Regions from separate parts of the Pseudalkalibacillus nanhaiensis genome, predicted to be linked through region 1. Evidence: riboswitches for the same ligand, from Rfam matches in the RefSeq annotation. Region 1 holds a riboswitch; each other region holds the start of a gene.

Region 1 (2,262 bases):
CTTTTCTTCTTTATCACGGTCTTTCTTTTTTTCTCGCTCTTTTTTACGTTCTTCTCTTTCTTCATCTTCGTCTTCATCGTCATCATCGTGGTCATTTTTGCCTTTTCCACGATTTTCGTTCTTTTTCTCATGCTTTTCGTTCGATTTTTCTCGTTTCTTTTCTTCTTTTTCTTTCTTGTGATGCTCTTTTTTATCAGCTTTTTCTTTATGCTTCTTTACATGATCCTTCTCTTCTTCGTCTTCGTTCTCGTCTTCTTCATCTTCTTTAGCGTCGTCATCCTCTGAAGCTTCTTCTTTTTCTTCATCTTCATCAGACTCTTCTTCTTTTTCCTCTTCGTCTTCGTCTTCTTTTTTATCGTACTTTTCTTCAAGCTTTGCGATTTTCTTGTCTAGCTTAGCAAATGCTTTTTGGATATTTTTCATGAGTGCTTCTTGAGCTTTAGGGTTTTCAACGTTCGCAAGCGCTAGAAGTAGAGCATCGATATTTTTGGAAAGCTTAGATTGAAGCTCATCCATTTCGGACTCTTCTTCATTTTCTTCAGAGGATTCCTCTTCCTTTGAAGATTCTTCTTCTGTTTCAGTCGCTTCTTCGTCTGATTCAGTTGACTCTTCGTCTTCTGTGCCAGATTCCTTACCTTCTTCTTCAGAAGCCTCTTCGTTTTCCTCTGATTTTTCAAGAGCCGCTTCCTGGGCTTCAATCGCTTTTTCAAGTGTTTCCTGTGCTAGTTCTGTTTCACCAGCTGCAAAAAGTGCGTTAGCTTCCGCGATGCGGTTTGATGCGATTTCTGCTAGGATCTTTGCCTCATCATAGTCATTTGACGCTATGGAGAGACGGACATTTTCAATCAATGTTTTTACAAAATAAAAGAAATCTCCAGGTAGAAGAGATGGCTCTTCCTCTTCTTCAGCCTCTTCATCTTCTTCCTCAGTAGACTCTTCCTCTTCAGTTGATTCTTCAGATTCTTCTTCAGTTGATTCTTCTGTTTCACCTTCAGTAGATTCTTCAGATGAACCTTCTTCTGTAGAAGTCTCTTCCTCGTTGGATGTTTCTTCAGTAGTAGATTCCTCAGAATTTTCCTCTGTCGACGTTTCATCAGACAATTCTACAGATGGCGTCGAATCGCTTGTGTTCGCGAATGCAGCTGGAGATGCTCCGAAAATGAGCAAGGATACCGCGCTCATTATTACGACAAAATTCTTGTACATGTCCTTCATCCCTTTCTGTTTTCTGTTTTTAAAAATAAAAAAAGCAGATTACGAGGTTGTTCAGCACTAGCAACCTTGTAATATGCCTTGAGACCCTTTTTGAGGGATCCGTCTTCACTATGTATGACTGGTCCTTAGGCAACTGGCTGACATAGGTGGAATCACCTTTAGTCCCTCTAGCTTTGCGTCACTACCTTTCGATAGCTTTGCCTTTGTCTATATGATTACTTTTAGTATACAATAATTCGACACGATTTTGGTAAGGGAGGAAATACCTGTTTTTTCTGAAAATATCTAGTACTTTTTTCATATGGTGTCAGGCACTTTCAATGAAGCCCGGTGGGAAAGGGATTGTGAGAGGTGTCAGACACTTCCAAAGAAGCTTGGTATGACAGGGGTTAGTGGAAGTGTCTGACACTACTTAAAAGTTTGGTAATGTGTTCGATGTCTTGTGTGCGTAATTCCTCGGATTCTACTAATATTTGAAATACTGTCTCTAATATCGTCAATATATTTTCTTTCTCGGCTTCGCTTCTTTCTTCGTTCAGATACCCTTTTATGAGGGATTCATAGTTGTTGAGCATTTCTTTTCCGCCTTCGATGTCCTCGATTCTTGGAGGGGACCCTTGAAAGTGGGCTAAGGTCAGCTTCAGCAATCCCTCATCATCCTTTTTCAAGCCGTAGATGAGATCTTGGGTATAGACGACCAGTGTTCGATTATGCTGTTTGTTAGTTTCGAGCTGCAGTTCTTGATTTTTGTCATATAAGAAGAGTGAGAGAATCAACAGCCCAAAGATTGCAATCCCCGAAATCGTAGCTTTCAAACGTATCACTCCCTTCGAATAAACTCCTCAATATTTTTGGATAATTATGGTATAGTGACACTCTATCAAAGCTCCCAATACGGAAACAAGCCTAAATTTAAAAAACATAGCCTCTGTTAGCTTTTATTGTTGATACTAAAGGAAATAAGAAGCGTTGACAGCGGAAAGCGCCCGCCTGTAGCTGTTCAAAATCAACAACAACCTTTAACAGAGCCCAAACATAAAAAAAGAG
Region 2 (2,262 bases), 1.6 Mb from region 1:
ATCGCTTCAACAGATCCATATTGTTGGATCATCGGTAATGCAGCTTTTTCACCAACACCATGGACACCAGGGATATTATCACTTTTATCTCCAAGTAATGCCTTCACATCAATCCACTGGTTAGGCTGGATGCCATATTCATCAGTAAAATGTTTGAGTGTATATGGATTTTCTTCTTTTTTCTTTGCAATGATTTGTGATACTTTATCGGTCAGTAGTTGAAGTAGGTCGCGATCGTTGCTGTAGATGAAGCAATCGCCATCCATTTCCTCCGACCACCGCCTTGATAAGGTTCCCATAATATCATCCGCTTCATAAGGGCTGATCGTGAGCTGCGGAATGCCGATGATGTCAAATACTTCTGTGACTGTATTATATTGTTGGATCAATGGTTCAGGAAGTTCATTCCTTGTATCCTTATAATCTGCATATCGCTGTCGGCGAAGGGTTTCTTCCCGCTTCACATCCCATGCAATCGCAAAATGAGAAGGCTCATACTCCTCAATGAGATTAAGCAGCTTCTGAATCTTCACCCGTAGTGCATTCGTATATAGCCCTGCGCTGTTCGTCGTTAATTCATGGTCCTCTCGACCATAGCTCGTTGCAAAATAACATCTGCTCAACAAATTGAATCCATCTATAATTATAAATCGATTTTTCATCATAAAATCCCCTTTGCAATGGACATACCCAATCCAATTGTATCATATCCTACAAATAAGAAGAGCCAGCCTCCATGTAATTCTGATAGAAGCCGGCTCACTTTGTAAATGTTATATGTATCCCGCACTTGCCGTGACACTTCATGACTCATAAACCCACTATTGGCAGGTGGGTACCCGCATCAATCCTTTCGTCTTCCGAATAACGGCATGACGTCCAGATTGAGATCTAGGGTTCCCTATGTCATGACATCGGTTTAAGACATAAACGTGTCACTAACAATGCAGGAATTTTATTATAACGAGTATCATTCCTTTTGTAAAGCAGACCACGCAAATACAAAAGATTCGAAAATAATAGGTTGCTCGATTGGAAAATAAAGGTTTTAACATTACGACTAAAGGGGAAGTAAAAGGTAGTTAAAGGGAATTAACAGGGCATTTTGTCGGATGTTCTATGTCCATTCGACAAAAATAGAAGTTTTTTCTTACGCGGAACTACAACTTTTGTATCATCTCTGTCATATCATAGTAATAAGATAAAATCCGGACAACCTCTCTGTTAAACGGCAAACCCGTTGAAAAGCGGGGACGCAAAGTCACAGATCTAAGGTTCTTATACTATGAGGGCTGGACTACCATGAGGGAGAGTGTTCGAAGGAGGGAATCTCTAATGAGTGAGAGAAGTCAATCTGACAACCTGGACATGCAATGGGTAAATTTAATTAAGGAAGCGAAACGCCAAGGATTTACGGTAGCTGAAGTCCGATCATTCATAAAGACTCTTTCAACAGGTCAAGTAAGTAATAAAAGTTAGTTGCTTAACCTTATGGTACATAAATATGATATAATGGTTTGTGAGTAGTAATAAAGGATTTAAGGAGTTAATTATGATAGGAGACCGATTAAAATATTACAGAAATCGAAATGGCTTATCTTTAACCGAACTAGCTGAGAAAGCTGGAATAGCCAAATCATATCTAAGTTCCATTGAACGTAATATTCAATCAAACCCTTCCATACAGTTCCTGGAGAAGGTTTCGAAAGTTCTACATGTTCCATTGGAAGCTTTGTTAGACGAACCTGCAAAAACAAACGATGATGAATCGCTCGACGATGAATGGCTCGATCTTGTTCATGAAGCGATGGCATCCGGAATATCAAAAGATGATTTCAAAGACTTTTTGGAATTTAACAAGTGGAAAAAGAAACAAGAAACAAAATGAAGCATTGCAAGTCATATTGAAGACTCGCAATGCTTCATTTTTAATATTCAAACCTACCCTTTGTAGTCAATTAACGTTCCAACTGACAAATCTTTATATAAGACCTCATCGTCTTCAATGTATACCCTTCTGGTTTTTGCCATCTGTTCTACCTTTTCAATCTCCGATTTCGTATATGAAAATGGACATTTCCCCACGGTTTGATTGTCGATTTTCAACAAGCCGATATCCTCTTCAATGTGCGTTAAACTCACTTTTCGATTATGGATATACGAAATAAGCTCCCCATTCAATTTACGGATCATACAATCACCCTCTTCGATATAGTGGCGTGCTTTTTAATTCTTAATAACGAACATAGCGGGACAAATCAG
Region 3 (2,262 bases), 750 kb from region 1:
GAGATTGTCCTTTCTCATTCTTGATCATAAAATCCAAGCCTTTCCGATCAAACTGATGACTGCGCCCCCAGCAATCGCCACGCCATATGGATACGTCTTTTTCATCGATTCCTTTGTAAGAGCGAACGGTACATAGACGCCGTTTTTCCGCACGAATAAGCAATACACATAATACTTGAAACGTTTAAACGCTCCCCCGCTGAAAATTAGGATGAAAAGGGCAAGAACGCCACCAATCAATGCCATGTAAATGGATGTATGCAAAACGAACATTGGTCCTTTGGCAGCCCCGATCAACGCAAGCAGCTTCACATCCCCTGCTCCCATCCCTCCTAAAAAGTAGGGAATCAGTAAGATTGAGAAGCCGACTAAAAATCCAAGTAATGAAAAGCCTAAGCCTGATAAACCGTCAAAGAAAATATGTAAGAGGATGGAAAGAAGGAGTGCAGGAAAAATAACTTTATTATATATGAGTCGACTTTTCAGGTCCGTTATGACACAAATAGCTAATACGATTAAAAGGATGACATTGAAGACCAACCCGCATTACCTCCTTCCCCTTGAAAATACGAGGCTGACTCAGAAGTACACCCCCTGAATCAGCCTTCTAGATTTATTTCTGCTTAACCACCCGTAGATCCTGATGATGTTCCACCATTCTCACGATTGATGACCATATCCTTTACTGTGTCAAACATCGAGACGATTTCATCACGTAACAATGCAAGTGCACCAACTGCCGCTACAGCAATGACACCTAATACCAAGCCGTACTCAGTCATCCCTTGACCTTGCTCTTCAACGATAAGTCCTTTAACTTTTTCCATCATGATACTCGCTCCTTTGTTTTTTGAATTTGGACAGCTTGTCCGATTTCAGTATTCGTCCTTTGGATCGTACCTGCAGGCAACTCGATGACGGAATGGGTCCCCTTGTAATGCTTTCCAATCGTTTTAGGAGGGACGCTGCAGTCGACTGCGATGATTTGATTTGCCTGATTCAAGTACAGGATGTCAATCTCATAGTTCATGAAATACGTATGGATCGAACGGCAGGGTCGAATATGAACCGCATAACCTTCCGAAAAATAAGAAGTAAACATGAGGCCTTTCAAACGTTTAAAGAATGAGTAAGCTGGAATAACGGTATGGGCGATGCTTTTTCCGGTTGAAAGGTTAATCAGTTCCAACATGACACCTCCTTTTTCAACAAAAAATACCCTGCCTTTACCGAAAGGAGGGTACAATTAAAGAACGACCATGCCCCGGATCTTTCGGTAACTGGCTGGCTTAGTGCATTGAATCGTGCACCTTAGCCCCTTTAGCTTTGCGCCGCTGGCTTTCACCAGGTTTGCCTTTATCGAGATTCAGCAAAGATTGTCGTTGAATCCGATATCTTGTAGTTCCATCATACGTAATACAAGAGTATTAGACATCAGTCGTTATTATTATATTTTTCTGAATATTTAGTGAATAATTGGAACTATCGCATTAAAAATAATGGGTCCATAGCCTTTGCGTGTTAAAGGTTTTAAGTTAAAATTTTAAACGTTTCAGGGACCTTCGGCTTATTAAAGTCCTATTTATTCAACTTCAAGTTAAACTTTCTCAGAGCCAAGCCGATAATCAATCTGATATCAGGCACTAAGACACCCCCATATACAGAATAAAGGTCCAAAGACCCATTACCAGCGACCTTTCATCAGATATATTTTTCCATTTTACCGTGACTAAATTGGGTTATGGTAATCCGATCAAGCATCAAAAACCATACAAAAAAACGTTCCTAGTCCATTCGGATGCTGGAACGTTTTACTACCCTTGGTGAGGCATCCCTTATAGGAAAAGCTTCATCAACAGTTCATCATAATAATAGTGATTGACCTTGAGGGATTGTTTATCTACCCCGTAAGATTCAAAGCCTAGCTTTTCATACGTCCGGATTGCGGATCGATTCTCAGTCATGACCGTCAATTGGATTTGTTCGAGACCTTCTACCTTTTTTGACTCCTCGACAAGGTATTCCATCAGCTTGAAGCCGATCCCATTCCGTTGGACATGAGGTGTGACATATACACCGAAAATCTCACCTTTATGTTTCGTCTTTCTTTTGGAATGCTGGACAAAGGTTCCAATTCCAACGAGTTCTCTTCCATAATAGGCCCCTGCAGTGAATAGGGTATATGGTTGCTTATGATCCAAGCGCTTGCTGACATCTTCAATCGAACGGTCAGCCTCCTCGTCATAGGAGGAAGCGAACGCC

The links. Region 1 has a riboswitch for cyclic di-GMP ahead of V1497_RS17435 (DUF5667 domain-containing protein). Riboswitches for the same ligand answer to the same signal wherever they lie in the genome.
Region 2: another riboswitch for cyclic di-GMP. It lies ahead of V1497_RS09295 (anti-repressor SinI family protein); the one in region 1 lies ahead of V1497_RS17435 (DUF5667 domain-containing protein).
Region 3: another riboswitch for cyclic di-GMP. It lies ahead of V1497_RS02665 (DUF192 domain-containing protein); the one in region 1 lies ahead of V1497_RS17435 (DUF5667 domain-containing protein).

Annotation. Positions count from the first base shown of each region.
Region 1 covers NZ_CP143541.1:3,375,820-3,378,081, forward strand. Annotated here, with positions in the region: gene V1497_RS17435 (DUF5667 domain-containing protein) at 1-1,206, opposite strand, end outside; cyclic di-GMP riboswitch class I at 1,341-1,427, opposite strand; gene V1497_RS17440 (hypothetical protein) at 1,605-2,030, opposite strand.
Region 2 covers NZ_CP143541.1:1,800,640-1,802,901, reverse strand. Annotated here, with positions in the region: gene V1497_RS09305 (5'-3' exonuclease) at 1-662, opposite strand, end outside; RNA gene ssrS (6S RNA) at 778-956, opposite strand; cyclic di-GMP riboswitch class I at 1,221-1,305, shown strand; gene V1497_RS09295 (anti-repressor SinI family protein) at 1,336-1,479, shown strand; gene V1497_RS09290 (helix-turn-helix domain-containing protein) at 1,553-1,888, shown strand; gene V1497_RS09285 (hypothetical protein) at 1,942-2,193, opposite strand; gene galE (UDP-glucose 4-epimerase GalE) at 2,259-2,262, opposite strand, start outside.
Region 3 covers NZ_CP143541.1:497,374-499,635, reverse strand. Annotated here, with positions in the region: gene V1497_RS02680 (TadE/TadG family type IV pilus assembly protein) at 1-28, opposite strand, end outside; gene V1497_RS02675 (prepilin peptidase) at 25-540, opposite strand; gene V1497_RS02670 (Flp family type IVb pilin) at 624-830, opposite strand; gene V1497_RS02665 (DUF192 domain-containing protein) at 827-1,192, opposite strand; cyclic di-GMP riboswitch class I at 1,273-1,365, opposite strand; gene V1497_RS02660 (GNAT family N-acetyltransferase) at 1,836-2,262, opposite strand, start outside.